DNA from 3 places in the Brotonthovivens ammoniilytica genome. Region 1 is predicted to be linked to each of the others. Evidence: predicted binding sites of a transcription regulator. Region 1 holds the regulator's gene; each other region holds the start of a gene.
The links. The regulator Rex, encoded in region 1, represses fermentation and respiration genes when NADH is low (regulators of the CRP and FNR family bind a similar motif). The targets are predictions, from matches to a motif close to ATTGTTAANTANTTAACAAT.
Positions count from the first base shown of each region.

Region 2: the regulator Rex is predicted to act here: its motif matches at 4,427-4,446, upstream of OCV88_RS03960 (4Fe-4S dicluster domain-containing protein).
Region 3: the regulator Rex is predicted to act here: its motif matches at 7,768-7,787, upstream of OCV88_RS09830 (acetyl-CoA C-acetyltransferase).

Region 1 covers NZ_JAOQJQ010000001.1:491,139-501,325, forward strand. Annotated here, with positions in the region: gene OCV88_RS02220 (MATE family efflux transporter) at 1-920, shown strand, start outside; gene OCV88_RS02225 (hypothetical protein) at 1,044-1,316, opposite strand; gene OCV88_RS02230 (hypothetical protein) at 1,376-1,717, opposite strand; gene OCV88_RS02235 (hypothetical protein) at 1,831-1,983, shown strand; gene OCV88_RS02240 (hypothetical protein) at 2,149-2,349, opposite strand; gene OCV88_RS02245 (beta/alpha barrel domain-containing protein) at 2,512-3,894, shown strand; gene OCV88_RS02250 (GntR family transcriptional regulator) at 3,913-4,584, shown strand; gene OCV88_RS02255 (NADP-dependent isocitrate dehydrogenase) at 4,600-5,808, shown strand; gene OCV88_RS02260 (ABC-F family ATP-binding cassette domain-containing protein) at 5,893-7,812, shown strand; gene OCV88_RS02265 (redox-sensing transcriptional repressor Rex) at 7,996-8,631, shown strand; gene OCV88_RS02270 (NAD(P)H-hydrate dehydratase) at 8,750-10,187, shown strand, end outside.
Region 2 covers NZ_JAOQJQ010000001.1:858,744-868,930, forward strand. Annotated here, with positions in the region: gene OCV88_RS03955 (ATP-dependent helicase) at 1-1,711, opposite strand, end outside; gene OCV88_RS03960 (4Fe-4S dicluster domain-containing protein) at 2,899-4,401, opposite strand; gene OCV88_RS03965 (spore coat associated protein CotJA) at 4,577-4,873, shown strand; gene OCV88_RS03970 (spore coat protein CotJB) at 4,873-5,133, shown strand; gene OCV88_RS03975 (manganese catalase family protein) at 5,137-5,739, shown strand; gene OCV88_RS03980 (hypothetical protein) at 5,843-5,956, opposite strand; gene coaBC (bifunctional phosphopantothenoylcysteine decarboxylase/phosphopantothenate--cysteine ligase CoaBC) at 5,974-7,179, opposite strand; gene panD (aspartate 1-decarboxylase) at 7,189-7,596, opposite strand; gene panC (pantoate--beta-alanine ligase) at 7,613-8,455, opposite strand; gene panB (3-methyl-2-oxobutanoate hydroxymethyltransferase) at 8,616-9,443, opposite strand; gene OCV88_RS04005 (Rossmann-like and DUF2520 domain-containing protein) at 9,440-10,187, opposite strand, start outside.
Region 3 covers NZ_JAOQJQ010000003.1:410,832-421,018, reverse strand. Annotated here, with positions in the region: gene OCV88_RS09860 (iron-containing alcohol dehydrogenase) at 1-928, opposite strand, end outside; gene OCV88_RS09855 (ECF transporter S component) at 1,175-1,801, opposite strand; FMN riboswitch at 1,967-2,114, opposite strand; gene OCV88_RS09850 (electron transfer flavoprotein subunit alpha/FixB family protein) at 2,266-3,327, opposite strand; gene OCV88_RS09845 (electron transfer flavoprotein subunit beta/FixA family protein) at 3,352-4,137, opposite strand; gene OCV88_RS09840 (acyl-CoA dehydrogenase) at 4,155-5,306, opposite strand; gene OCV88_RS09835 (3-hydroxyacyl-CoA dehydrogenase NAD-binding domain-containing protein) at 5,432-6,271, opposite strand; gene OCV88_RS09830 (acetyl-CoA C-acetyltransferase) at 6,387-7,580, opposite strand; gene asrB (anaerobic sulfite reductase subunit AsrB) at 8,229-9,023, opposite strand; gene asrA (anaerobic sulfite reductase subunit AsrA) at 9,013-10,187, opposite strand, start outside.

The DNA.
Region 1 (10,187 bases):
CAGCCTTTTACAATATTCTGGCAGCTAACTTAAGGGCCATTGGAGATTCGCTGACACCACTAATATATCTTTTAGTGGCCACGGTTTTAAATATTGTTTTAGACTTCTGGTTTATTGTTGGATTTCATATGGATGTGGACGGAGCTGCTTATGCCACTGTGCTGTCTCAGGTGATCTCTGCAATCCTGTGCCTGATACATATTAAAATCAAATATCCGGTTCTACATGTAAAAAAAGAACATTTATTTGTAAATAGAAGAAAAGCAAAACAGATGCTGCAGTCGGGATTGTCTATGGGAATTATGATGTCCCTTGTATGGTTTGGAACCATTGCGCTGCAAAGTGCTATTAATACGCTTGGCACTTCTATTATTGTGGCTCATACTGCGGCCAGAAAAATAACGGAAATTTTATTTCTGCCATTGACCGCTCTTGGATCGGCTATTGCAACCTTTACCGGCCAGAATCTTGGAGCCGGGAAGCTGGACCGGATCAGAAAATCTGTAAAAACAACGATGATGATCTGCTGGATCTGGGATATTTGTGCTATTTTAATCTGTCTGTTTGGAGCCGGAATGATGATACAGTTTATTGCAAGCTCTACTGACAGCCAGGTGCTTTTGTGGGGAAGTACTTATTTAAGAGTAGATACTGTCTTTTATTTTATTGCCACACCAATCACCATTATTCGAAATTCTATGCAGGGATATGGAGATCATGTAACTCCCATTTTATCAAGTGCAATTGAGATGGCGGGAAAAATGGTCATTGCATTTTTGCTGGTTCCTGTACTTCAATATTGGGGAATTATCTGGGCGGAACCAATTGTCTGGTTCTTTATGCTGATTCCGCTGCTGATAAAGGCATATAAGAGTCCGGTGCTGAACGCCAAAAGGGAAGCGGCCCTCAGACAGCAGTGATGGAGGGATAAAAAGTATTGCAAGGGGAGTGTGCAGTCACATTTTTGATTTGAGAAAATGAATTCAGGGCTTCAGATTTGAAGCCCTGCTGTTGTTATGAAGAACCCGGCATCTACGGGAGTTTTACCGTCTCATCTGCATCATGCGCATAATCATATCTGCTTTTTTTTGTTCTTCCGGAGACATATTCTGTTTTAAAATTTCAATTAAAAGTGAAGATTCTTCGTTGGAGAATTGAATGCCCTTGGTCTGGGCCTGTTTCATGGACTGCATGAAAAAAGGTGCGGCATCTTTCATGGAAGAAGGTTTCTGCATGTTTTGGAATTCCATCAGAAACTGCAGCTTTTCAGGAGAAAGATTGCTAAAGGCCGGATTTTGAAAAATATTATTGCTCATAAATTACCTTTCCATATTAAAAATTAAAAGAAAATGATCTTATAGTTTCAGAATATGCTCTATGTAAAAAATGATTCATAGGAATTTGACATTTCGAAGAAACTAAGCAGTGTATCTATGGTTTCCTGTTCTTTTTCGGTGCAGTATGACCGGATTGCTGACAGCATCATGGAAACACGTTCGGATTCAGAAACTGCGGCACAGGCATGAAGTTCCTGCGTGTATGCTGAGTTATCAGAATTAAACAGTGACACCGTTTTTTGTAATTCGATAAGTTTAATAATCATGGAAATTTTCTTTTGCTGTTCTTCGCACATATATGGAACCATTGTTTTCATGATCTGAAGTTCTCGGCTTTCGATCAGTGTATCCAGCAATGGTTTTTCAGTTGTTTCATTCATAAAGTTTTATAACCTGTCTTTTTTTATATGTTTATGTAATGTTTCTGCAATTATGACAGTTTACTGTGCCCGGCATATATTAAATAGAATACAGCAGGAGAGATAGTTTAAATATGAGAAGACTGATCCAGGACGGTGACAGTGTTTATATGATAGATGAAGCGTGTATGAAAAAGAAAGAAGAACAGGAGCGGCTAAAGGAGATGCAGTGGCAGCGCCAGAGAGAGAAGAAAGTAAAACAGATTTCAGACAGAAAGCAGATGTAAGCTTTGCACAGATTGCAAGACAGGATAGGTGCAGGGCTGTAATTTTTTTCCGGCAGATTTTTTTATCTGCCGGATGTTTTAGTTTTTATGAAAAGCAGACCTAAAAATGGGGCGGTGCGTTTTGCACCGCCCCTGCTTTGGTTACACAAAGGTGTAAAGCAAAGATTAGCAGAAAGAACCGCCGTTTCCACCACAGCAGCAAAGAATCAGCAGCAATGGAAGGATGTTGTCACAGCCTGAACCATTGAAGAAGGAACCATTGTTTCCGCCGCAGCAGGACAGAATCAGGAATAACCATATAAGGTTACCGCATCCATTGTTATCTCCACAGTCACATCCACAGTTTGTAGCAGCTAAATCACTCATATTTGAGCCTCCATTAAATTTTCTTTACAGTTCATATTATGTAGGCTGCTTGTCAGTGTTTCTATTTTTTATAAAAAATTTTTTCAGAGATTGACATGGAAAAATATACATGTATAATTGTATACAAATATACAAAAGTTTCAAGGTTAGGAGAGTTGTAAAATGAGAAAAGTCGTTATGAACAAGCATAATAATCTTCTGCAGCTGGAAGAACATTTTTATCAGCTGGCAGATGTGGAAGAACCAAACACATTCCGGAATTTATTTCCATATGAAGAAATTCCGAAAATTGCTTTTAACGACAGAATTGTACCTCATAATATGCCGGATGAGATCTGGATTACAGATACTACCTTCAGAGACGGACAGCAGTCGAGAGCACCTTATACCACAGATCAGATTGTAAAGATATATGATTATCTGCACAAACTTGGAGGACCAAAAGGGATTATCCGGCAGAGTGAATTTTTCTTATACAGTAAAAAGGACAGAGATGCCGTATATAAATGCATGGAGATGGGATATAAGTTTCCGGAGATCACCAGCTGGATTCGTGCCAGCAAAAAAGATTTTGAGCTGGTAAAAGAAATCGGTCTTCGGGAAACAGGTATTCTTGTAAGCTGTTCGGATTATCACATTTTCTATAAGATGAAGATGACCCGCCGGGAGGCTTTAAATCATTATCTGAGTGTGATTCGGGAATGTCTGGAGACCGGAGTCAGCCCAAGGTGTCATCTGGAGGATATTACAAGATCGGATATTTATGGATTTGTAATTCCTTTCTGTCTGGAACTGATGAAGCTGATGGATGAATATAAAATTCCAATTAAAATCAGGGCCTGTGATACCATGGGATATGGCGTTAATTATCCGGGAGCAGTAATCCCCAGAAGTGTTCAGGGGATTATTTACGGTCTTACTACCCATGCGGGAGTTCCATCAGAGCTGATTGAGTGGCACGGACACAATGATTTTTATAAAGCTGTTTCCAATTCCACTACAGCATGGCTGTATGGAGCCAGCGGAATTAACTGTTCTTTGTTTGGAATCGGGGAGAGAACCGGCAATACGCCTCTGGAAGCTATGGTATTTGAATATGCACAGCTCCGGGGAACTTTAGACGGTATGGATACAACTGTGATTACGGAACTGGCGGAGTATTATGAGAAAGAATTAGATTATACTCTCCCCAGCAGAACTCCTTTTGCGGGAAAGAACTTTAATGTAACAAGGGCCGGTATTCATGCGGACGGACTTTTGAAAAATGAAGAGATCTATAATATTTTTGATACTGAGAAATTTTTAAAACGTCCGGCGCTGGTATCCGTATCAAATACATCCGGGCTGGCGGGGATTGCCCACTGGATTAATTCTTATTACCGGCTGGAGAAAAATCGTCAGGTGGATAAAAATTCGAAATTGGTTCATCTGGTAAAAGACTGGGTGGATCAGCAGTATGATGACGGACGTGTCACTGTTCTGACAGATGATGAACTGGTTTCGGAAATAACCAGATGTTGTCAGAAACTAAACTACGTGTTATAAATAGGGGAGGGATTTTTCATGAATGAGGATAAATATTCTTTGAGTGCCAGAGTTTTTAACCAGCTTCAGGAGGATATTCTTTCCGGAAAATATAAAAAAGATGAAGAATTGAAAGAAAAGGCGCTGGGAGAAGAATACGGCGTCAGCCGGACACCGGTGAGAGAAGCTCTGCGCCAGCTGGAGCTTGAGGGACTGGTATCCATGATTCCCAACAAAGGGGCAAAGGTAGTGGGATTTACTCCCCAGGATATTTACGATATTTATGAGATCCGCTCTATGCTGGAGGGGCTTTGCGCCAGAAGGGCAGCAAAAAATGCTGCACCTGATCTGATTGCTGAGCTTGAGGAAATTATTTATCTGACAGATTTTCACGCAAAAAGAGGTCATGGAAAGCAGGTGTTTGAGCTGGATAACAAATTCCATGAGAAGCTGTATGAGGCCTGTGGCAGTAAAATACTGGCAAATCTGCTGCATGATTATCATCATTATGTACAAAGTGTGCGTAAAATATCTCTGACATCTCAGGAGCGTTCTGTAAAATCTACTGCGGAGCATGGGGCCATTGTAGAAGCCATCAAAGAACATAATGAAGAAAAAGCGCAGCGCCTGGCAAATAACCACATCATGAATACAATGAAAAATATTGAGTATTACGGATGGGAAAATATTGCAAAAACAGAAGGACAATAAGGAGGATATTTTCAAATGGACAAAATTAAAATGACAACACCACTGGTGGAGATGGACGGAGATGAAATGACAAGAATTCTCTGGCAGTATATTAAAGATGAACTGTTACATCCATTTATTGATTTAAAGACAGAATATTATGACCTTGGACTGGAATGCAGAAATCAGACTGATGATCAGGTAACCTTTGATTCTGCAAATGCAACTTTAAAATACGGAGTTGCTGTAAAATGTGCTACCATTACACCAAACGCTGCACGTATGGACGAATATGATCTGAAGGAAATGTGGAAAAGCCCAAATGGTACCATTCGTGCTATTTTAGACGGGACAGTTTTCCGTGCGCCTATTAAAGTAAAAGGGATTGAGCCCTGTGTAAAAAACTGGAAGAAACCAATTACCATTGCCCGTCACGCATATGGTGATGTGTATAAAGCTTCCGAAATGAAAATTCCGGGCGCAGGAAAAGCAGAATTGGTTTATACAGCGGAAGATGGAACTGAGACGAGAGAACTAATCCATGATTTTACTGGAGCAGGTATTATTCAGGGACAGCACAATCTCTGCAATTCCATTGAAAGCTTTGCAAGAAGCTGTTTTAATTATGCGTTAGATACAAAACAGGATCTGTGGTTTGCAACGAAAGATACCATTTCCAAAAAATACGATCATACATTTAAAGATATTTTCCAGGAAATTTATGATAAAGAATATGATGAAAAATTCAAAGCGGCAGGTATTGAATATTTCTATACGCTGATTGATGATGCAGTTGCCCGTGTGATGAAGTCAGAAGGCGGTTATATCTGGGCATGTAAAAACTATGACGGTGATGTTATGAGTGATATGATTTCCTCGGCATTCGGTTCTCTGGCTATGATGACTTCTGTATTAGTATCTCCATCCGGAGTTTATGAATATGAAGCTGCTCACGGAACCGTACAGCGGCATTATTATAAACACCTAAAAGGTGAAGAAACATCTACAAACTCGGTAGCAACTATTTTTGCCTGGACGGGAGCCCTTAGAAAACGAGGGGAGCTTGACAATCTTAAAGAGTTAAGCGCTTTTGCAGATAAACTAGAACAGGCCTGCATAGATACTATTGAGAGCGGCAGTATGACAAAGGATCTTGCTTTGATTACGGAAATTGAACATCCAACAGTATTAAACAGTCTGGACTTTATAAAAGCAATCCGTACAAAATTAGAAGCATTATTATAAAAATGTATAAAACAGGCTCTAAAGCATCTGCTTTAGAGCTTCCTGTCTGTCTGCCAGAGCACATTCTGATTTAGGGGGACAAGTATGATATTATCCTGTCAAAACATTTGTAAATCTTTTGGTGTGGAAGATGTTTTGAAAAATGTTTCATTTGGAATTGAAGAATATGGAAAGGCGGCAATCGTAGGTGTGAATGGCGCCGGAAAATCCACACTTTTAAAAATTATTATGAACGAAATGTCCGCCGACGGCGGCAGCGTAATTCTGGCAAAAGGGAAAACCATCGGTTACCTGGCTCAGCATCAGGATATTTCCGGTGACAGGACCATATATGAAGAAGTGCTGGAAGGAAAACAGTATGTAATTTCTCTGGAGGCAAAAATCAGGGAAATGGAAGAGGCCATGAATCATTTCAAGGGCCGGGAGCTGGAAGAACATATGGAAGCTTACCATAAAGTGCTTCATGAATTTGAGGCTTTGGATGGGTATGCATATCAGAGCGAAGTATCCGGAGTTTTAAAAGGTCTTGGATTTGCAGAGGAAGAATTTACAAAACATATGGATGAGCTTTCCGGAGGGCAGAAAACCCGTGTATCACTGGCAAAGCTTCTGGTAACAAAGCCTGATATCATTCTTCTGGATGAGCCTACCAATCATCTGGACATTGGGTCTATTACCTGGCTGGAATCTTTTTTGATGAACTATAAGGGCGCTGTTGTAATTGTAGCTCATGACCGGTATTTTCTGGACCGGATTGTTACAAAGGTAGTGGAAATCAGTATGCATCAGTCCATGGTTTTTCAGGGGAATTACAGTGCGTATGCACAAAAAAAGCAGCAGGTGCGGGATGCACAGCTAAAAGCATACATGAATCAGCAGCGGGAAATTAAGCATCAGGAAGAAGTGATTGCAAAACTGAAATCCTATAACCGGGAAAAATTTGTAAAACGGGCGGAAAGCAGGGAAAAACAGCTGGAAAAAATAGAAGTGCTGGAACGTCCAAAAGAGGAGCATACGGAAATGAATCTCTCTTTGACCCCTGAAATTATCAGCGGCAATGATGTGCTGACAGTTGCGGGACTGGCAAAATCCTATGACGGAGCAGAGCTGTTTTCTGATATTGATTTTGAGATCAAACGCGGGGAGCGTGTGGCGCTGATTGGACAGAACGGAACTGGAAAAACAACCATTTTAAAGATTTTGAATGGTATGGTATCTGCAGATGCCGGTGAGTTTAAACTGGGTTCTAGAGTAAAAGTTGGATATTATGATCAGGAACATCAGGTACTTCATATGGATAAAACGGTATTTTCTGAGATTTCAGATGCGTATCCCAAGCTCACAGAGACGAGGATCCGGACCCTTTTGGCAGCTTTTTTATTTACCGGAGATGATGTTTATAAGCGGATCTTGGATTTAAGCGGTGGTGAGCGGGGGCGGGTATCCCTGGCAAAGCTGATGCTGTCTGAAGCAAATTTTTTGATTTTAGATGAGCCTACCAACCATCTGGATATTACTTCCAAGGAAATTTTAGAATCTGCGTTAAACCAGTATGAAGGCACGGTATTGTTTGTGTCTCATGATCGTTATTTTATAAACAAAACAGCTACCCGGATTTTAAATCTTACCGGAAAAATGGTGATTAATTATATTGGAAATTATGATTACTATCTGGAAAAGAAAGAGACGCTAGAACAGGTATATCTAAAAGAAGATACCGGCACAGCGGCAGCACAAAGCGGAGAATCCACCGGAAAAACAGACTGGAAGCAGCAAAAGGAGGAGCAGGCCCGCATAAGAAAAAGGGAAAACGAAATAAAAAAACTAGAAGAACAGATCGAAATCCTGGAGCAGCAGATTGCTGATATAGATGAAGCATTCTGTGATCCTGCCAATGCTTCCAATTCAGCAAAGCTTGGAGAACTCCAGAAAAAGCGGGACGAATTAGAGCTGAAACTGAATGAATGCTATGAAAACTGGGAAAGACTGTCTGAACAGGAATAAGCCTGTCAGTGATTTTTTGTGTGGAATTTTTCTTTCTGATCTGTCAAAAATGGAATGAATACAGACTATTTCTGGATTGATAAAAAATTGACAATAAATAAAAAACACTTTATAATACAATCATCTGAAACAAGAAAAGTATAACGAGTGGGAACAGACTTTCAGATAAGGGAGGAAATAACGTTGCAGAAAACAATATCGCAGGCAGTGATCCGGAGAATGCCGCGCTATTACCGCTATCTTGGTGAGTTAATTGACGCCGGTGTGGAGCGGATTTCGTCCAATGAACTCAGCAGCAGAATGAAGGTGACAGCGTCACAGATCAGACAGGATCTGAACAATTTTGGAGGATTCGGACAGCAGGGATATGGATATAACGTAAAATATCTGTACGAAGAAATTGGAAAAATTCTGGGACTTGACTGTCAGCATAATATTATTGTAGTAGGCGCAGGAAATCTTGGGCAGGCTCTTGCTAACTATGTGAAATTTGAGAAACGGGGATTTGTGATCACCGGTTTATTTGATATCAATCCGGCGCTGGCGGGTTTATCCGTTCGGGGGATTGAAATACATATGATGGATGAGCTAGAGGAGTTTGTTAAAAACCACAGAGTAGACATTGCGGCTCTTACAATGCCTAAAGAAAAGGCGGAAGCCTGTGCAGACCGTCTTGTGGAACTTGGGATTTCGGCAATCTGGAACTTTGCCCATCTGGACCTGGAGCTTCCGGAGGATGTGGTTGTAGAAAATGTTCATCTTTCTGACAGCTTGATGCAGCTGTCCTACAATATTGTCAGCAGACGGAACAGAGTATAAAAATATTTGTTTCTATTTTCATAAACAACAACGAAGCACAAAAACGCTTTGCCTTTTTCTGGCAGAGCGTTTATTGTATAGATAAGAATTTTTCGAAAATCGTCTGAGAGGGAATGGTATGAAATATTTATTAAACAGCAGGGAAATGAAGGCCTGCGATACAGGGACTATTGAGTATTTCGGCGTTTTGTCAGCTGTGTTAATGGAGCGTGCGGCGTTAAGTGTTATAGAGGAACTTGAGAACATCAAACTGGAATTTCAAACATGCCTGGTTGTCTGCGGAAGCGGAAACAATGGAGGAGATGGATTTGCCATTGCAAGATTATTGTATTTAAAAGGATATGATGTCTGTATTTTGTTTTATGGTTCGGAGGAGAAAGCCACGGAGGAGACCAGGCGGCAGATTGGCATTGTAAAAAAGTATAAGATACCGATTGTTTCTGAACTGCCCAAAGAATCTTACGATCTTGTAATTGACAGTCTCTTTGGTATTGGTCTTGCACGCAATCTGGAAGGACGTTATTATGAGCTGATTTTGCAGTTAAACCAGATGACGGGGGTTAAAATGGCGGTGGATATCCCTTCCGGTATCAATGCTGATAATGGGCAGATCATGGGGACTGCTTTCCGGGCAGATGTTACGGTTACCTTTGGATTTGCAAAAATCGGTCAGATTCTCTATCCGGGGGCACAGTATACAGGACGGCTGGCTGTGAAAGATATTGGAATTGACACTTATGGTTTTTTGGGAAGTTTTCCCAAAGTCAAAACATTAGGGCAGGAAGATTTAAGGATGGTGCCAAGGCGCCCGAAGGATGGAAATAAAGGAACCTTTGGTAAAATACTTATTATGGCAGGAAGCATTGATATGGCAGGAGCCGGCGTGCTGTCTGCCAGAGCCGCATATGCCGCCGGCGGAGGACTTGTGCGGATTTTTACTCCCAAGGAAAACCGGACAATTATGCAGACATTGGTTCCGGAGGCGGTTCTTACAACCTATGATACAAGAGCTGATGAAACAGAAAAAATAATAAGCTGTCTTGACTGGGCGGATGTAATTGTACTGGGACCAGGAATTGGAACCGGAGTGTTTTCAAAAAAAATGACGGAAACAGTGTTGAAGTACACAGAAAAAACGTGTATCGTGGATGCGGATGCTTTGAATCTAATGGCAGAAAATAAAGATATATTGAATACAACCGGGGCAGACCTGATTATAACGCCTCATCTGGGGGAAATGTCCCGTCTTGCAGGAATGACTGTGGCAGAAATCAAAGAAGATCTTTTGGGTACAGCCAGAAAATTTTCGGAGACATATCATATCATCACTGTTATAAAGGATGTCAGAACGATTACGGTTTTAAAGGATGGTACGGCCTATTTGAATCAGAGCGGGAACTCCGGTATGGCTGTGGCAGGATCCGGTGACGTACTTACAGGAGTGATAGCCGCGCTGGCAGCTCAGGGCTGTCCGCCGCGGATTGCTGCCCCTCTGGGGGTTTATATTCATGGACTGTCCGGGGATTTGAAAAAATCGGAGAAAGGGGAATATGGAC
Region 2 (10,187 bases), 370 kb from region 1:
AAAACAGACGGCGTTCCTCCTCGATATCCGCGTCCATAACAGATTTCCGGTACGGAATGATTCCCTCGTTGATATCGGTAATAAACACATAATCGTATTCTAATCCCTTCACACCATGGAACGTGGACAGCGTCACGGCCTCTGTCTGCTCCTTCTGCTGCTGGTTTAATTCCCGGCGCACATCCTCCATATGCAAAAACCATGCTTCATAGATAGTAAAATTTTTGGCTCCAAGCTGTAACTCATCCAGCACTTCCAGAAGCTCTTCATAATCTATCTTTCGAACCTGGGAGATTTCCTGTAAATAGGATTCGTAATCAATTCCCTTACGGATATAATTCACTGCGGAATAAGGCTTCATTCCCTCAATCACCTTTAAATCCATCTGCAGCTTTTCAAGCCGCTGTACCATCCAGTCAGCTTCCTTATAATAGTCTTCCCACACATCAAAAGCCACCGTCTCTTCCGGCAGACTTTCTCTGGATAAATAGCGCTTTGGCCTGTTCATAATCTGCAGAAAATCTTTTCGCTGCCGGCTGCCAAGAGCAATATTGATATAACACAGCAGATCCTTTGCAATCCAGTGGTCGTAAATATTAGGGATACGCTCTCTGGTGCGGAAAGGGATATTGTAACGCATCAGATATTCCATCAGAAGCCTTGGCTGCATATTGGTACGAAACAAAACAACCATTTCCTCATAACTGATTCCTTTCTTATGAAGCTTCCTCATCTCTTCCGCCAAATACTGATCCTGATCCTTTTGATAACCGAAGGAAAGATTCCGTATCATGCCGGCCTCCTGTGCAGCCGCTGTAATCTCTTTTGGAAAACGGACAGAATTTACCTGAATCAGCTTTTGGGATAAAGAAACCACCTCCCGGGGACAGCGGTAATTCATATTTAAAGTCACTTTTTTAATATCCGGGAAATCCTGTTCCACATGCATCATAATCTCAGGTTTCGCCCCACGGAAACGGTAAATAGACTGATCATCATCTCCTACAATAAAAAGGTTCCTTGTCTTGTCCGCCAGCATTTTAATTACATCATACTGCACCTGATTAATATCCTGGAACTCATCAATTAATATGTATGGAAACCGTTTCTGCCATCCTGCCAGAATATCCTTTCTCTGTTCAAAGAGCTCCTTGCAGAACACCAGCATATCGTCAAAATCAATGAGATGGTTGCTGGTCAAAAACTTCTGATATGCCTCAAAAACCTTGCGGAATATATGTTCCGCACAATTTGTGGAATAATAATGCTCCACCTGAATATCTGAATTTTTCACCATGCTGATCTCAGCAAGAACAGAAGAAATAAACTCATTCTCATCCTCATAGTCCAGCCGCATCTTTGCCGCTAACTGCTTCATAAACTGAAACTTCTGGTCTTCCTTTATGATATCTGATCCTTTATATCCATAGGCATATTTTAAAATCATAAAATAAACCGCATGAAAGGTTCCAAAGGTAACCGGCAGCTTCCTGCCCTGCATCAGCCGCAGAAACCGTTCTTTCATCTCATTTGCAGCCGCTTTTGTAAAAGTGATCACAAGAATATCTCCCGGATTCACATAATAGTGGTTAATTAAATATCGGATTCTCTGTATAATCGTAAAAGTTTTGCCGGAACCTGGTCCCGCCAGAACCATCATAGGCCCCTCATTGTGCATAACCGCTTCTTTTTGTGCCTGATTCATTTCCATAAGCAGTCTTTTATATCTCCTCAGCCGTATTATTTTTAAGTATTGCAGTGTATTCCCCATTATAAATGTCAATTATTTTTTTCTCAACTGTTATCCTTTAAAGCATATGTTAAATTTAAAACCTTCATCTCTATATTTTTAATTTTTACTCCTCTTTCATCAAAATCCACCGCCTTTCGGATTTGTGTCAACACTGTTGTCACAAATTATATCGTATTTTACGTAAGCAAAACCTTCACCAAACTTGGAATCTTTTCTATATTATTCCAGTTTTTATAATCTCACTTTTTTTAACAAACATACAAATTACTAGGTTCTCTCAACATTTCCTCCGGAAAAGCATTACCTTTTGTCATATTAAATTCCCGCACTACTGTATAGACATTATCATTAATATTTAGTCTGGGCCAAATATGTTTCACATCATCAACAATTTGAGAAGCATTACTTACATTCTAATTTTCATAAGTTACAACTTTTTATACCTTTCTCTTGAAAAAATGACTCTATCGCTCTTTGTCCTGCTTCTGTTCCATAATAGCCATGTACCTCAATGGTACATGCATTTTTCCAATGATATCTTCAATCGCTACCTCTGTAAGTTTCTCTGGCATTGATGATAAAGTATCTAAACAATTAGCAGAATCATTGCTTTTAAGATAATTCAACTGTCATAATCTTCTAAAAAACACGATTATTGAGTATTTTTAGTAATGTATCTGAATACTATTATAATGCATATTTATAGAGACTTCCATCCCCTCTACCCATTCTCCCACTTCCTGCCAGCTCCGCCAGCAGTTCTCTACACTCTCCTAATCTCGATGATGCAGAGGTACGGAAAGTAATCAACTATTTTTCTGTAAAGTCACTTGCCTCAATAAATCCATTCACCGGACATACAGCAATCCCATCACCACAAAAGATAACCTATATATTATCAATCATTCTCTGATAAACTCATTTCAAGTTTTCAATCACAATAAAAGAAGTCCCAGCATAAGCGAATCTGACATATTTTCTATCAGATTGTTTTATACAGAGACTTCTTTTGTTCTCATATCAGATACTCCACACCTAAATACCACACTGCATTTTAGGAAATGCAAGCAGGCAAACACAGGCTATTACTTCATATCCTTTTTTAGAAAACTCCTCTTCCTCATCCGTATTTACTTTAACTTCATTTATTTCAATTCAATTTCTTCCAGCTCTTTTGGGGGAACCTTCCTGGTAGAATCCTGTACGATTCTTGCAATTTCTCTTTTTGCCGTATTAAGAGGAAGCAGTGTACCGGCCCCGGCAATACAGCCCCCGGGGCATCCCATGCCTTCAATCAGACACCCGTTCTTTTTTCCCGCTTTTGCAAGCATCAGTATCTTTCTGCATTCATCTAGTCCCTCGGCATGTTCAATCTTCACATCCACTCCGGGATAATACTCGTGCACACATTTTTCAATAGCCTGTGCTACTCCGCCGGCAACAGCATAGCCCCTTCCGGCTCCTGTGGCGTCATGGAGGCGTCCCTGACTTTCTGCCTTAGCCGGGTCAATCCCTCTTGCTTCAAAGATCGCGTCCAGCTCCTCAAAGGTAATTACAAAGTCTACATCACTGCGGACAGTATGCCGCATAGCCTCAAGCTTCTTAGCGGCGCAGGGACCGATAAATACTACCTTTGCATTTGGATGCTCCTTTTTAATACTCCGGGCAGTGGCTACCATCGGCGTCAGCTCTGTGGATACACTTTCAATCATCTCCGGAAACTGCTTTTTTGCCAGCATTGCCCAGGAAGGACAGCAGGATGTTAATAAGAACGGAAGATCTCCATTTACCACATGATTAACATACTGATGTGCTTCTGTCACCGCACCGATATCAGCTCCTAAAGCCACTTCATACACCTGGGAAAATCCAAGCTCCATCAGCGCTGCTTTTACTTTATCCGGGGTTACATCCGGTCCAAACTGTCCCACATAGGCAGGTGCAATTTCAGCAATCACCTCACCGCCGTTTTTCATACACCTGATCAGCTGAAAAATCTGAGATTTATCAGCAATGGCCCCGAAAGGACAGCTGACCATACACATTCCGCAGGAAACGCATTTTCCATTATCAATAACCGCCCGGTTATATTTATCTGATTCAATGGCATTGACGCCGCAGGCGCTGGCACAGGGCCGGACCTTCTTTCCAATAGCATCAAAGGGGCAGGCCGCTTTGCATCTGCCGCATTTAATGCACTTATCCTGCTGGATATATGCCTGCCCGTCCAAATGTATAATGGCATCTTTCGGACACACTTCCATGCAGGGATGCGCCAGACACTCTCTGCAGAGATTGCTTACCTCATAAACATTATCCTCACAGGCATTGCAGGCAGAGGGAATTACCTGCATCAAAGGAGGCTCATAATACATCTCATCAATACTGCTTTCTGCCAGTCCTTTTGTAATGTGCACCGGTTTATTCTGCGGACGCAGTGAAAGCCCCATGGCAAGCCGCACCCGCTCAGAACTAACTGCCCGTTCACGGTAAATGCTTTCCCTGAATTTTGGTTCTTCTGTAGGAGAAAGCTGATAAGGAATTGCCTCTATATCATCTCTGACATGTTCTGATTCATATGCAATTTTGGCAATCTCTACAAAAACACGTTTCCGCAGTTCTGATACCTGTGTACGCAAACCTCTCATGTGCAACACGCTCCTTTTATTTTAATTTGTTATTTTTTTAACTATGTCTGCAAATAAATTGTAGTCTCATCTATATCATCGGTCAATCATTTCTCCGCGTGTTTTTAAATAAAACCAATCACTCACCTTTTTTCTGCCGCTGACATATATTATAAAAAAACAACAGGAGAATTTCATGTCTTCAAACCGAAATTGCTGTTACACCCGAAATTCCGGAAACTCAATGAATTCCGGAATGACAAGACCGGTTCCTTCCATGAATACCGGGATGACAAGATCATCCAGAACATCCGGAATGGAAAACAGATATTCCTGTCAAAAACCCCATGGGGAAAAAGAATTTCCCATTGGTATGGCTTATGTTCCATGGCAGAAATTTCAGAAAATATATGATCCTGCAAAAGCGCTCTGTCAGGGAACTATTTTTGCAGAACTGGATCTGCCATTCTGTGGAAAGAGAGGTGGCAGATAATGAATGCTGAACGTAAAAAATTATTTGACTATATTAATCAGGTGAGCTTTTCCATCAATGATCTGACGCTCTATCTTGACACCCATCCAGACGATGCGGAAGCTCTTGAATATATGAAGGAGCTGATTCCATGCCGCAAAAAGGCCCTGAAAGAATATCAGGAAAAATATATGCCTCTGCTGGTTGACGGCACCAGCGAACATGCCGACATCTGGAAATGGTCTACAACAGCATGGCCTTGGGAAAGGGGGTATTATTAAAGTATGTGGAATTACGAAAAAAGACTTCAGTATCCTGTAAATATTACTCAGACCAATCCTCAGATTGCTCAAATTATCATTTCCCAGTATGGCGGTCCAAACGGCGAAATGGGCGCTTCTATGCGTTATCTTTCCCAGAAATTTGCAATGCCATACAAAGAAGTATGCGGCGTGCTCAACGATGTAGGAACAGAGGAACTTGCTCATCTGGAAATTGTAGGCGCCATTGTCCATCAGTTAACCGATGGCATCAATGTGGAAGAAGTAAAAACAAGTGGTTTTGATAAATATTATGCCGACCACACCCTTGGCATCTGGCCTCAGGCTGCCGGCGGCGTGCCTTTTACTGCCAACCAGTTCCAGTCTGTAGGGGATCCTATTACAGATTTAATGGAAGATATGGCGGCAGAACAAAAAGCCCGCACCACTTACGATAATATTTTAAGACTTGTCAAAGATCCGGAAGTATGTGAACCTATTAAATTCCTCCGGGAACGTGAAATCGTACACTTCCAGAGATTTGGCGAATCTTTGCGGATCGTTCAGGATCACCTAGACTCCAACAACTTCTATGCTCTGAATCCTGCTTTTGATAAACCCTGCTAAATAAACGCAGTATGAAATACAGCCGGATAATTCCTCCTTAAGAAACAGGGAGCTGATCACTGATTTCTCAATGACAGCTCCCTGTATTCTAAAGTTCCGTATTCTAAAGTTCCGGATTCTCAAGCAAATCTTCTACTGTACATCCTAACACTCTCGAAAGCTTATAAACAGTCCCTGCCTTGGCCCTGTCTATATCATTTACTTTCTGTTCATACATCTGAATGGAACGCAGCTTTACACCGGAAAGCTCTGCAAGTTCCCCAAAATATAATCAAGAATTGCTTTGGCAGCTTCTTTTTTGCTCATAATCGGAAGCTCTTTCACCTCATCATTTGTAATCAGTGTGACTACATTGGTATCCGTGCCAAATCCGGCTCCCTCTACTTTTAAATTATTGGCCACAATCATATCTAGATGTTTTTTCTTTAGTTTTTTTCTGGAGTTTTCCAGCATATTCTGAGTCTCCATGGAAAATCCGCACAAAAACTGCCGGTGTGATTTGTGCTCCCCAAGAGTTCCGATGATATCCTTTGTTCTAGTCAGGGCAATGGACATGTCTCCGTCTTTTTTCTTGATTTTTTCATCTGCAGTCTCTGCAGGTCTGTAGTCTGCTACAGCCGCTGTCAGAATCAGAATATCCTGCTCTTTGGCCCGTCCGGTTACCGCATCAAACATTTCCTGTGCTGTCACTACCGGAACAACCTCCACAAAGGGCGGCGGCGCAATACTGCATGGTCCTGTTACAAGGGTTACATCAGCGCCTCGTAACATGGCATTTTCAGCAATGGCATACCCCATCTTGCCGGTGGAATGATTGGTAATATACCGCACCGGATCAATAGCTTCTCTAGTGGGCCCGGCGCTTACCAGTACCTTTTTTCCTGTCAGATCTTTTGTACAGGCAATTTCCTTTAAAATATGCCAGAGAAGCTCTGAGGGCTCCGGCATTTTTCCTTTTCCCACATCCTGGCAGGCAAGCATGCCGCTGGCAGGCTCAATTATTTTCTTTCCGTAAGACTTAAGGATCTTTAAATTATCCTGAAGAATAGGATTTTCATACATATTGGTATTCATGGCAGGGGCAATCAGCATGGGAGCTTTACAGGCCATGGCTGTAGTTGTCAGCATATCATCCGCAATGCCGTGGGCCAGTTTCCCGATTACATTTGCCGTTGCAGGGGCAATCAGCATCACATCAGCCTTCTTGGCCAGGCTCACATGAGCCACATGGAACTGAAAATTCCGGTCAAAGGTATCCACCAGACACTTTGTATTTGTAAGAGATTCAAAGGCAATGGGATTGATAAAGTTCACCGCATTTTTAGTCATAATGACATGGACTTCCGCGTGCATTTTTACAAGCATACTGGCCAGATTTGGCATTTTATAGGCGGCAACGCCTCCGGTTACACCGATTACTACAGTCTTTCCTTTTAACATGATTACTCCTTATTTCAGGTCCGATTTCATGACATCAAACAGTTTTCCGTGTTTTTCATAATTTGTGATTCTGGCAATGCTGTTGTCATCATTGACAAACACAACCTGGGGCGTCAGCTCTTCTGCCTCCTGGGGCGTTACATCTGCATATGACATAATGATAATTTTGTCATTTACGCTGACACAACGGGCAGCCGCTCCATTCAGGCAGATCATTCCGCTTCCACGCTCCCCGGCAATGGTATAAGTCTCAAACCGGTTTCCATTATTGATATCAACAATCTGAACTTTTTCATATTCTAATATTCCTGAAGCGTCCAGCAAATCCTCATCCACCGTAATACTTCCCACATAATCAAGCTCCGCTTGCATCACTGTGGCACGATGAATTTTGCTTTTCAGCATCTGTATTGTCATAATATTTCCTTCTTTCTTACTCTACAATAAAATTATCAATCAGTCTAGTTTTTCCGATATAAACGGCTATGGCAACCAGCACAGGCGCTTTTATGGTATCCACCTGCTGCATGGTAAGGCCGTCTACCGCTTTCACATAATCAATTCGGGCAAGGGGCTCTGTTTCAATTACTGCCTTCATTTTCTCCACCAGTTCCCCGGCATCGGTCATTCCCTCTTTTACCAGCTTTTGTCCCATAAAAATAGATTTGCTCAAAATCAATGCTCCCCGGCGTTCCTCTTTGGAAAGATATGTATTCCTGGAGCTTTTTGCCAGACCGTCTTCTTCCCGGATAATGGGACAGCCGATCACTTCCACATTCATATTCAGATCTTCTGTCATATGACGGATTACCGCCAGCTGCTGGGCGTCTTTCTGGCCAAAGTAAGCCTTATCCGGCTGTACAATATTAAAAAGCTTATTTACCACCGTACATACACCTCTAAAGTGCACCGGTCTTGATAATCCGCACAGCTCCTCTGTCAGCACAGACATATCTACATAAGAGCTGAAATTTTTATGGTACATTTCCTCCGGTTCCGGATGAAAAATCAGATCTGCCCCCAGGCTTTCACAAAAAGCGCTGTCTTTTTTAAGATCTCTGGGGTAACTTGCCAGATCTTCTTTCGGTCCAAACTGCATGGGATTTACAAAAATACTGACAATCACTTTATCATTCTGGCTTCTGGCAGCGGTAATCAGACTGCCGTGTCCCTCATGAAGGTATCCCATAGTGGGCACAAATCCAATGGTTTTTCCTTCACCTTTCCAATTCTTTATTATTTCTTTTATTTCTTTTACTGTAGTAACAATCTGCATTCCTTTATCTGTATGATGTATTTACTTATGAATACATGCATACGCTCCTTTCTGCTTCTTATTCAAGTCTCGCGAGAGCGTATATCAGGTGGGGAATTGACTCCCGCCGCTGATACCTGCTTGTTACTCACCGCCTATAGAGGCGGAAGTCATCTCACATCTAATATAATTTATCTATAATCTCATCCGAAATAGCAAAAATATGCTCCTCTGACGGAAAGGTTCCCCCTTTTACTTCTTTTGTATAATCCGCAAATGCCTGTTTCATTACTTCTCCTACATTGGCAAACTGTTTTACAAACTTTGGTTTAAAGTCCGAAAACATCGCCAGCATATCCTGATATACAAGCACCTGCCCGTCACATCCCGCTCCGGCTCCGATTCCGATAGTGGGAATATTCACAGCCTCTGAAACCAGCGCCGCAAGCTTCGCCGGAACGCATTCCAACACTACCATAAAGGCACCGGCCCGCTCTACCGCTTTTGCATCCTCAATCAGCTGTCTTGCCGCTTCTTCGCTCTTACCCTGTACTTTAAATCCTCCAAAAGCATTTACCGACTGTGGAGTCAGTCCGATATGAGCACAGACCGGAATGGAAGCTTCCACAATAGCCTCGATCTGGCGGCAGACCTTTGCTCCGCCCTCCAGTTTTACTCCGTTGGCTCTCCCTTCTTTCATCAGCCGGCCCGCATTCAATACCGCGTCATACACAGATGTCTGATAGGACATAAAGGGCATATCCGCCAGCACAAAGGCTTCCTTGGCTCCCCGGCTTACCGCTCTTGTATGGTGGATCATATCTTCCATTGTCACCGGAAGTGTATCCTCATAGCCAAGCATTACCTGCCCTAAAGAATCCCCAATCAGCAAAACATTAATTCCTGAAGTATCCATCAGCTTTGCCATAGAATAATCATAGCAGGTCAGCATGGTAATCTTATCTTTGTTCAGCTTTTGATTCTGTAACGTTGTCACCGTGTTTTTCATTTTAATATATCCTCCAATACCTTATAATCCCGATCTTTATGTTTCTGGCAGGCAACTTTTACAACCTGTCTGGACAATACCTGATATACTTCCTTTTCCTCTGCTCTAAGTGCACCAAGATGATCTAGAACCGTTGACAGATCATTCCGTTCAACCGGACCTGTCAAAGCATCTTTGGGACCATATGCAATAATATTTTCTGCATTCCCGTGAATCAGCGGTGCTAAAGCCCGGTGAGCATTCACTGCCGTAAAACCGCAGTCTATAAGCATCTGTTCACACATAGACACAAGACCTACATATAAATTGCTGGCCATAGCCGCTGACGCATGATAACGGATCTTATTCTCTGCGCTGATTACTTCAACAGGATTTCCAAAGCTCTGAAACAGGCGCAGGAAATCATTCAAATATGCTTCATGTCCTTCAATTGTAAAAAATGCATGTGAAAGCTCTTTGTAAGAATTGTATTTGTCATTGATAGCAAAGAGCGGGTGGATAGAATAGCCATATGCATGATAACGGCTGATATCCGAAAAGATATTGGAACTTAAAGAACCACTGAAATGGCTGAAAATCTTATTTTCAATCGGCAGCATTTTTAATTGCTCCCACACTTTGGCAATCACGCCGTCCGGAACGGATAAAAATACTGCGTCACTATCCTCTACCAGGTATCTGATCTTTTCGTATCTTCTGGTATTGGTAAAATTTGCTGCCTCCTGGGCAGACTTTGGGTTTTTA
Region 3 (10,187 bases), on a different contig from region 1:
CAGCTGCCTGAGCAAATCTCATAACATTGTGTTCCAGCGTATATTCCATCCAGGCCGGAAAAATGACAGCCAGGCCGGCCCCATGAGCACAATCGTATAAACCGGAAAGCTCATGCTCCAGATTATGGCTGGCCCAGTCCTGCTGACGTCCGACACCACAGATATCATTATGCGCCATAGTTCCCGCCCACATAATATTAGCTCTGGCCTCATAGTTATCCGGATCAGCCATCACCTTTGGAGCCTCCTGAATAATAGCTTTAAGAATGCCTTCGCACATCCGGTCCGTTACTTCCACTTCCTTTGTATTTGTAAAATACCGTTCAAATACATGCGCCATCATATCTGTAATTCCGCATGCAGTCTGATACGGAGGCAGTGTCTGTGTCAGCTCTGGATTTAATATTGAAAATTTCGGCCGCATCAGATCACTTCCGCAGGGACGTTTAAAGTTCCCATCCTCGTGTGTAATCACACTTCCGTCCGAGCCTTCACTTCCTGCCGCTGCAATGGTTAAAACAGTTCCCACCGGAAGTGTCTTCTCAACGGAAGCTTTTCCTGTATAAAAATCCCAGAAATCTCCGTCATACAATGCTCCAAGGCCAATAGCTTTGGCAGAATCTATCACACTTCCGCCTCCTGCCGCTAAAATGAAATCTATATTCTCATTTTTACACAGTTCAATTCCTTTGTACACAAGACCGCTTTTTGGATTTGGCTCAACCCCGCCAAGTTCCGCAATATACAATCCTTCTTTTTTCAAAGACTCCCTGATTCTGTCAAGGAGTCCGGACTTCTCAGCAGATCTACCGCCAAAATGAAGCAGCACTCTGCTGCCGCCAAACTCTTTTACATACTTACCCGCATGATTTTCTTCCCCTTTGCCAAATACAAACTTTGTAGGACTGTAGAAAACAAAATTGTCCATAAACTGCTCCTCCTGATTCTTATACAAGGAACTTACCCTCGGTGTACAAAGGCTAACATCCCCTGTTAGTGATTCTTTACATTCTGTTCCTGCCAATCGTAACAGGCTGGTTTTATTATACCATCTGAATGTAAAAGTTAAAAATACTTGTTTGAAAACTTTGCAAAACAGTATTTCCTATAGAGAAATAAAAGCCCGAAATCATACATTTTCATGTACGATTCTGGGCTTTCATTTAAACGCTTATCAACCGGATACTTTTTGTCTGGACATTTGTAAAACCGGCACCAGACGCTTGTAAATCAAGACTGTAACAACCACACTGATCATGGCTTTCACAAATGTAAACGGCATATTAAACACAATCAGACTCTGAAGGATACTGTCTACCCCTGGAAAAATAGCCTGATATGCCGCTAAAATAGTATCTTCCGGCATAAAATTATAATACACCGGATATACAATAAAATAATTGGACACTACACTGACAAGGGCCATGGCAACAGCTCCTAATACAGCGCCTCCACATGCACTGGCTTTCGTTTTTTTATACTTGTACAAAAGTCCCGCCGGAAGGATAAATATGACATTTAAAATAAAGTTCGAAAGCTCTCCCACCCCTGCTGTTGAAGTCACCGTCAAATGCAGAAGGTTCTTAATCAGAGCAATCAAAATTCCGCCCACCGGACCTGTGGCAAAGGTGCCTATTAAGGCAGGCAGATCTGAAAGATCCATCTTAATAAAGCCCGGCATCAACGGTACGCTGAATTCCATAAACATCAGAATATAAGCAATTGCCGATAAGATTGCAACAACGGCCATTGTGTGGATACTAACTTTCTTTTTACTGATTGTACTGTTTTTCTGTTTCATTTTCATGCATCCTTTCTGAATTAAATTGACATTCAAATAGAAATTCTTGATCGGTACTTTTCAGCTTTATCACAACACAGTGTTTCCTATAGAGTAAAAAACCCCGGATTAAAAATCCGGGGCTGCTCATTCCACTTACAACAGATTCACAGGAATCTGTTATTTCTGTTTCTTCTCCCATCCAGACTTTACTGTCGGTTCCGGAATCTCACCGGATCAGCTGCATATGCAGTTCACGGACTTTCTGATCGCTCAGAATCACCGTCGGTAGGGAATTTATGCATCTGCATATCACCCTGCCCCGAAGAATTTTCTATTTATCTAGAGATATTATATAACACTGCAGGATCAGATGCAATACTTTTTTATGATTCCTGGAGTGTTTCAAATTGAGCAAAAAATCAGGGCTCCTGACGGAGAAAATTTCCCCGCCGGAAGCCCTGGTTTTTATTTATTGCACAATCTTACTTATTTGCGATTGCGTCTTTGATTTTTGCTGTTAACATAGGTACGATTTTATTTAAATCGCCTACTACACCGTAATCAGCTACATCGAAGATTGGAGCATCTTCGTCTTTGTTGATTGCGATGATGATATCAGATTCTTCCATACCTGCAACGTGCTGGATTGCTCCGGAAATACCAATTGCAAAGTATACGTTAGGACGAACTGTTTTACCTGTCTGTCCAACCTGAAGATCTTTTGGTTTCCAGCCTGAATCTACTACCGCACGGGAGCAGCTTACTGTACCGCCGATTGCTTCAGCCAGATCTTCAAGGATTTTGAAGTTTTCAGGTGAGCCAACGCCACGTCCGCCGGATACAAGGATTTTTGCGTCCATAATATCAACTGTGTCTGCAACGTTTTTAACGATTTCCATGATTTCCACGTATTTGTTATCCGGTGTAAATCCTGGGTTGTATTCGATTACTTCAGCTTTTGCTCCTGCAACCGGTGCAATTTTCTGCATAACACCTGGACGAACTGTAGCCATCTGAGGACGGTTATCCGGGCAGGCGATAGTAGCGATTGTGTTACCGCCGAATGCAGGACGAGTCATTAATAACTGATTGTGTTTCTGCTCTTTGCCCGGAATTGGGTTCAGAGGGAAATCACCGATTTCAAGTACTGTACAGTCAGCTGTCAGACCTGTTTCTACTCTTGCAGAAACACGCGGGCCTAAGTCACGGCCGATTGCTGTAGCACCAACCAGAACGATTTCCGGTTTGTATTCGTTAATTACAGATGCCAGTGCATGTGTATAAGGTTCTGTTCTGTAATCTTTCAGTTCCGGATCATCTACTACGATAACTTTGTCAGCACCGTATTCAGCTAACTGATCTACAAGTCCTTTTACGCCGGATCCAATAAGAACTGCTGTTACGTCTGCATTTAAATCTGCTGCAAGGTCTTTTGCTTTACCAAGTAATTCAAAAGCGATGCCGCTTAATTCATTATCTACCTGCTGTGCAAAGACATATACGCCTTTGTACTGCTCCATAATTTCTTTATCCATTGCTGCCATTCTTATTCACCACTCTTCCTTTTCTTAGATTACATGTTTTGTTAATAATTTGTCCATGATGTAGTCTACAGATTCATCCGGTGTATCAAGTACAACTTTTTCACCAGCACCTTTTCTTACTTTATCAGATGCTTTTGCGATTTTTGTAGGAGATCCGTTAAGACCAAGGTTCGCATCATCAACATCTACCAGATCATTTCTGCCCCATACAGTGATTTCTGCATCATAAGCATCAAAGATTCCGCCTGGTGTCATGTAACGTGGATCATTTAATTCAGCCAATGCTGTAATAAGGCAAGGCATCTGAGCCTTAACCATATGATATCTGTCATCATACTGACGCTGAACAATTACATTGTTTCCTTCAATTTTGATATCCTGAGCATAGGAAATAACCGGAATATCAAGATGTTCGGAAATCTGAGGTCCAACCTGAGCTGTATCACCGTCAATCGCCTGACGTCCGGAGATAATTAAATCATACTCAAGATTTCTGATTGCACCTGCAAGTGTTGTAGAAGTTGCCCATGTATCAGCGCCGCCTAAGCATCTGTCTGTTACAAGAATACCTTTGTCTGCGCCCATAGCCATAGCTTCACGAAGAACTTCTTCTGCTTTTGGAAGTCCCATTGTGATAACTGTTACTTCTGCGTCATACTGATCTTTTAATCTAAGCGCTGCTTCCAGTCCGGCTTTATCATCCGGGTTCATAATTGTAAGCATCGCACCTCTGTTAAGGGTACCGTCCGGGTTGAACTGAACTCCGCCTGCTGTATCAGGTACCTGTTTTACACATACTACTATCTTCATAAAGATTGCCTCCTGATTTACTTCAAAATATTTGCTGAGATTACCATACGCTGAACTTCAGATGTACCTTCATAGATCTCTGTGATCTTAGCATCACGCATCATACGTTCAACATCATATTCTCTGATGAAACCATAACCACCATGTAACTGAACAGCTTTTGTTGTAACTTCCATAGCTGCTTCTGCTGCATAAAGTTTTGCCTGAGCTGCTTCAAAGCCATAAGATTTCTGAGTATCTTTTGCTCTTGCTGCTCTGTAAACCAGAAGCTGTGCTGCCTGCATCTTTGTAGACATATCAGCAAGCTGGAACTGAGTATTCTGGAACTGTCCGATTGTTCTTCCGAACTGTTTTCTTTCTTTTACGTATGCAATTGTTGCTTCCAAAGCGCCTTCGCCAAGACCAAGTGCCTGAGCAGCAATACCAACACGTCCGCCATCCAGAGTATGCATAGCGATACCAAATCCTTTACCCTTCTGTCCCAGTAAGTTTTCTTTTGGAATACGGCAATCCTGGAAGATTAATTCATAGGTAGCAGAACCACGGATACCCATTTTCTTCTCTTTTGTACCAAATGTAAATCCTGGTGTACCTTTTTCTACGATAAATGCGGAAATTTCTTTCTGTTTTCTGCCGCGTTTTTCTACTGTTCCTGTAACAGCAATTACAATATAAACGTCAGCATATTTTCCGTTTGTGATGAAGCATTTGGAACCATTCAGTACCCATTCGTCACCATCTAAAACAGCTTTTGTCTGCTGTCCCTGAGCGTCTGTACCAGCGCCCGGCTCTGTTAAACCGAAAGCACCGAGTTTTCTGCCGGCTGCAAGGTCAGGAAGATATTTCTGTTTCTGCTCTTCTGTACCATATGTTAAGATCGGGTCACAGCAAAGAGATGTATGTGCAGAAACAATAACACCTGTTGTACCGCAAACTTTTGATAATTCTTCTACACACATAGCATATGTAAGAATGTCACAGCCCTGTCCGCCGTATTCCTTCGGAATTGGAATACCAAGGAATCCTGCTTTAGCCATTTTTTCTACTGTTTCTACTGGAAACTGTTCTGTTTCGTCAACCTCCTGTGCAAGAGGTTTTACTTCTGCTTCTGCAAAATCTCTGAAAAGAGTTCTCGCCATTTCATGTTTTTTGCTTAACGCGAAATCCATTCTATTTTCCTCCATCTTCATGATTAGCGCGGAAAAGCCTTGGGCATGTGTAGCGAAATGCACATGCCCGATAAATCTGACTTCAATGTTTGCTTTTCCGATACTAATTAATTAAAATCCATTAATTATTTGCTGTAATCGTAGAAACCTTTGCCTGTTTTGCATCCAAGATGTCCTGCACGAACCATTTTTCTTAATAATGGAGCCGGGCGGTATTTTGGATCGCCTGTTTCAGCAAAGATAACTTCCATGATCGCAAGGCAGATATCCAGACCAATATAATCACCTAACTGAAGAGGTCCCATTGGATGGTTTGCTCCTAATTTCATAGCAGCATCAATATCTTCTACGCTTGCAACGCCTGCTTCGAGTACACAGATACCTTCGTTAATCATCGGAACTAAGATTCTGTTTACAACGAAACCAGCTGCTTCGTTAACCTGAACTGGTGTCTTACCGATAGCTTTGGAAATCTCGATAACTTTATCTCTCAGTTCATCCGGTGTATTTGCACCCTGAATAACCTCAACCAATTTCATTACAGGCGCCGGATTAAAGAAATGCATACCGATTACCGGTCTGTCAAGTCCTGCGCCGACTTCAGTAATAGAAAGAGAAGAAGTATTTGTTGCAAAAATACAGTCAGCCGGAACAATATCCTGAAGTTCTTTGAAAGTCTGTTTTTTAACTTCCATAACTTCCAGTGCTGCTTCCACAACTAAATCAGCATCTGTACAAATATCCTTTGTTCCAGTTGTGATTTTTGCTAAAATAGCATCAGCTGCAGCCTGTTCCATTTTGCCTTTAGCGATTCTTTTTTCGAAGCCTTTGGCAATTTTATTCTTGCCGTTTGCTGCGAATTCATCATTAATATCGCATAAATAAACTTCATACCCTTCTGTCTGGGCAAAAGCCTGAGCGATACCAGAGCCCATTGTACCAGCTCCAATAATACCAACTTTCATGATACATCCTCCTTGAAATGAAATATATACTAAATATGAAATACTCCGACTGTTATACCCAAACAATCAGGGTTCATAGATTAGCCAGTAACCGCGGAAGAATTAAGATCAGCTCTTAGTATTCTTCTTTTTTAACGATTGTAGCGCAACCCATGCCACCGCCGATACATAATGTTGCAAGACCCAGTTTTGCATCCGGGCTCTGCTGCAGTTCATGCAGTAATGTAACAAGGATACGGCATCCGGAAGCTCCTACCGGATGTCCCAGTGCGATTGCGCCTCCATTTGGATTTAATTTGGATAAGTCAAAGCCAAGTTCTTTGCCAACTGCTACAGACTGAGCAGCGAAAGCTTCGTTTGCTTCAATAATATCCATATCATCAACTGTTAAACCAGCAATTTTCATTGCTTTCTTTGTTGCCGGAACAGGTCCGATACCCATGATCTTAGGATCGCATCCGCCAAGGGCCCCTGCAACAAATGTAGCCATTGGTTTAACACCAAGTTCTTTTGCTTTTTCTTCACTCATAACAACGATTGCAGCCGCACCATCGTTAATACCGGATGCGTTGCCGGCTGTAACCATACCGCCTTCCTTACCGGAGCAGCATTTTAATTTGCCAAGAGATTCTGCTGTACAGCCGTCACGAGGACCTTCGTCTGTGTCAACCATAACAACTTCTTTTTTCTTTTTAACAGGAACCGGTACGATCTCATTTTTAAATCTTCCGGCTTTCTGAGCTGCTACTGCTTTCTGCTGAGAAGCTGCTGCAAACTCGTCTAATTCTTCACGGGTAAGTCCCCACTGATCACAGATATTTTCAGCTGTAATCATCATATGATAATTGTTAAATGCATCCCATAATGCATCATTTACCATTGTATCAATTGCAGTTGCATTGTTCATTCTGTATCCGAAACGCGCCTGTTTCAGAGCATATGGAGCCATTGACATGTTCTCCATACCGCCGGCAACAACGATATCTGCCTGTCCTGCCATAATCATGTTTGCTGCTTCGTTTACACATTTCAGACCGGAGCCGCACACTACATTCAGTGTAAATGCAGGAACTTCATCCGGAACACCAGCTTTAATGGAAGCCTGGCGGGCAACGTTCTGACCCTGAGCAGCCTGGATAACACAGCCCATCATTACTTCATCAACCATTTCCGGTTTAACACCAGCTCTGTTTAATGCTTCTTTAATAACAATCGCACCTAATTCAACTGCAGGTGTATTTCCAAACTGTCCGCCCATTTTACCGATTGCAGTACGGCAAGCGCCTGCTAATACAACTTTTTTTGCCATTTTCTTACTCTCCTTTTTTAATTAAAAATATCCCTCTAGTTGGTCTTCTAAAGTAACGCTAGATTGAGATAATTTTAGCACTCAGTGATTAATAATGCAACTTTTGGACTTTTGTTGTTTTGTCTAAAAAATGGACACTTTTACAGCATAATTGATATTTTTTTAACAGGTTCTCCGGCATCTTTATTATGTTATTTTTTTAACAATATCTTCAAAAAAATAAAATTTTATTCTTTCTCTCACGATTTTGCCGTCTGTCGAAAAAATAAAATTTATGATCTAATCATTTTGCCTTTCAAAACATCAGTTCATTTTTTCTGATTGCTGTTATTTTAGCATAAAACGATTTATTTTGCAATACTAACCGAAGTGTAATGTACTGTTTTTTTCATCTCTTACTTACTTTTTGGCAACTTCATTTTTTCACATTTTCTTTCCATATTGTTATTTTTTTGACATTTCCGTCCCAAAAATTTTATTGTTTTTTTATAGATACAATTTCAGCATTTTAAAACCTTCTTCCATACAGCTGCTGCTTCCCGTTGATAACAGCAAAATCCCCCGCACTTCATTTCTGAAATACGGAGGACTTCTATAAAATAAATGGATTGCACTGACGTTTCTAACAAAAGATATGAAAAAAACTCTCTAATCCATCAATTTATCTTTTGCATCGCTGTAGTTAAACACCGGACCGTCCAGGCAGACATAGGTATCATTAATCTTACAGTGCCCGCATTTACCCACACCGCAGCACATTTTCCGCTCAAAGGATACCCAGATCTTAGACTCTTTGGCGCCGCATTTTACACATTCCAAGGCTGCAAAATGCATCATAACCGGCGGGCCCACAATAACAATATTATAATCATCAAAAGATTTAATGGGAATTTTATTAATATGAGCAGTTACCATACCGGTTTCAAACCCTTCCACCTGTTCATTATCAAGGGTACAGATCATATGAAAGCGCTCTTTAAATTTTGCGATTTCATCCCGGAACAGTACCGCTTCTTCATTTTTAAATCCGGAAATAATGTTCACGGATTTACAGACTTCCGGGTGATCATAAAAATGATTGATCATTGTCATAACCGGTGCCATACCGGTACCGCCGCAGATAATCAGAAGATCTTTATTCTCAAAACGCTTTACCGGAAACTGATTTCCGTAAGGGCCCCGAAGGAAAATGGAATTTCCCGGAACCAGATCAAAAATTGCCTGTGTTAAAAGCCCCACATTACGAATGGTAAATTCCACATATCCGGGTCCTTTTCCGCTGGCGGAAATCGGAGCCTCTCCTACTTTAGGCAGGGACAGCATAAAAAACTGTCCAAACCCCGGCTCTGTGTCACAGGCAACCCGAAAGGTACACTCTGTAGCAGTATGCTTTAGCATACTCAAAATTCTATGTGGTTTTGGAACCAGAACATTATTTTCCATTCTTGTTTCCCTCCGTCTTTTTTACCTTCAATTTATCTACTTCAGCACTTAATTTGTTGATGGTATCCGCAAAAGAAATATCCTGCATACACCGCTGAATGCATCTTCCGCATCCCACGCACATATGCTCATTGCCCCCAAAGCGCGCATTATAGTCATATACTTTATGCATGGTTTTAAAACGCATCATCTGATCCGGTGTTTTTCTTGCAATATTGCCTCCGGCTGTTTTGGAAAAGTCAGGCAGCATACAGGAAGACCAGAGCCGTCTTCTCTCTCCTTTCCGGCTGTTTTCCTGATTCAGGTAATCTACCGTATCAAAACAGCTGCAGGTAGGGCAGACGGTGTTGCATCCCCCGCAGGAAATACAGTCTTCATTATAATCCTTCCAGAAATCCAGTTCAAAAATCTTCCGGAGCATTTTTGCGTCTTTAATATCCGGAACGCAGACTTTTCTTTGATTCTCTTCAATAAATAACGGTTTATAGCCGGATTCCATCTCATCTTCAAAATAGTCGATAAATTCTGCATCTTTCACTTCCAGATAGATTTCATCCTCATTAAGTCTGCAGGCCACACTGTAATTTTCCGTTTTATTAGTTCCCATAGAAACACAGTAACAGTTATCCCAGCTTTTCTCACATTCCATCATAAAGATTTTTACTTTATCCCGCATTCTTTTATAGTAAATATCACTTAAACCGCCATTTGCAAGAAACATATTGTCCAGACGTTTCAAACCGTTGATATCACAAGGACGCATAAAGATAATAATTCCTTTTGGATCCTTGGTAACAGTCTCCACACAATTGTTTTCATCGAATTTAAAGATAGTCTGAGAAACAGGGTAAATCACTTCTTTTGGAGAAAAGTCTGACTGTCTGTCCGTAACAATCTCTTCTACTGTGGATACTTCCTCATAACGGATCAGCCCATTTGTCTCCCACATTCCCCGGTCCGGCACATGTTTTGGACCATAGATATGATACTCTTTCTGCAGTTCCTTTAAAATATCATTCATACCCTGTCTGCTGAGACGAAAGCTTTTAGAAACAATAGTTCTGGCTTTCCTCTCCACAATCATTTTATCTAAAATAAAGCTGTCCAGCTGCAAAAATCCTGTGGTCAGCTGTCCTACCATCCGGTAAAATTCCGTATCTGCAT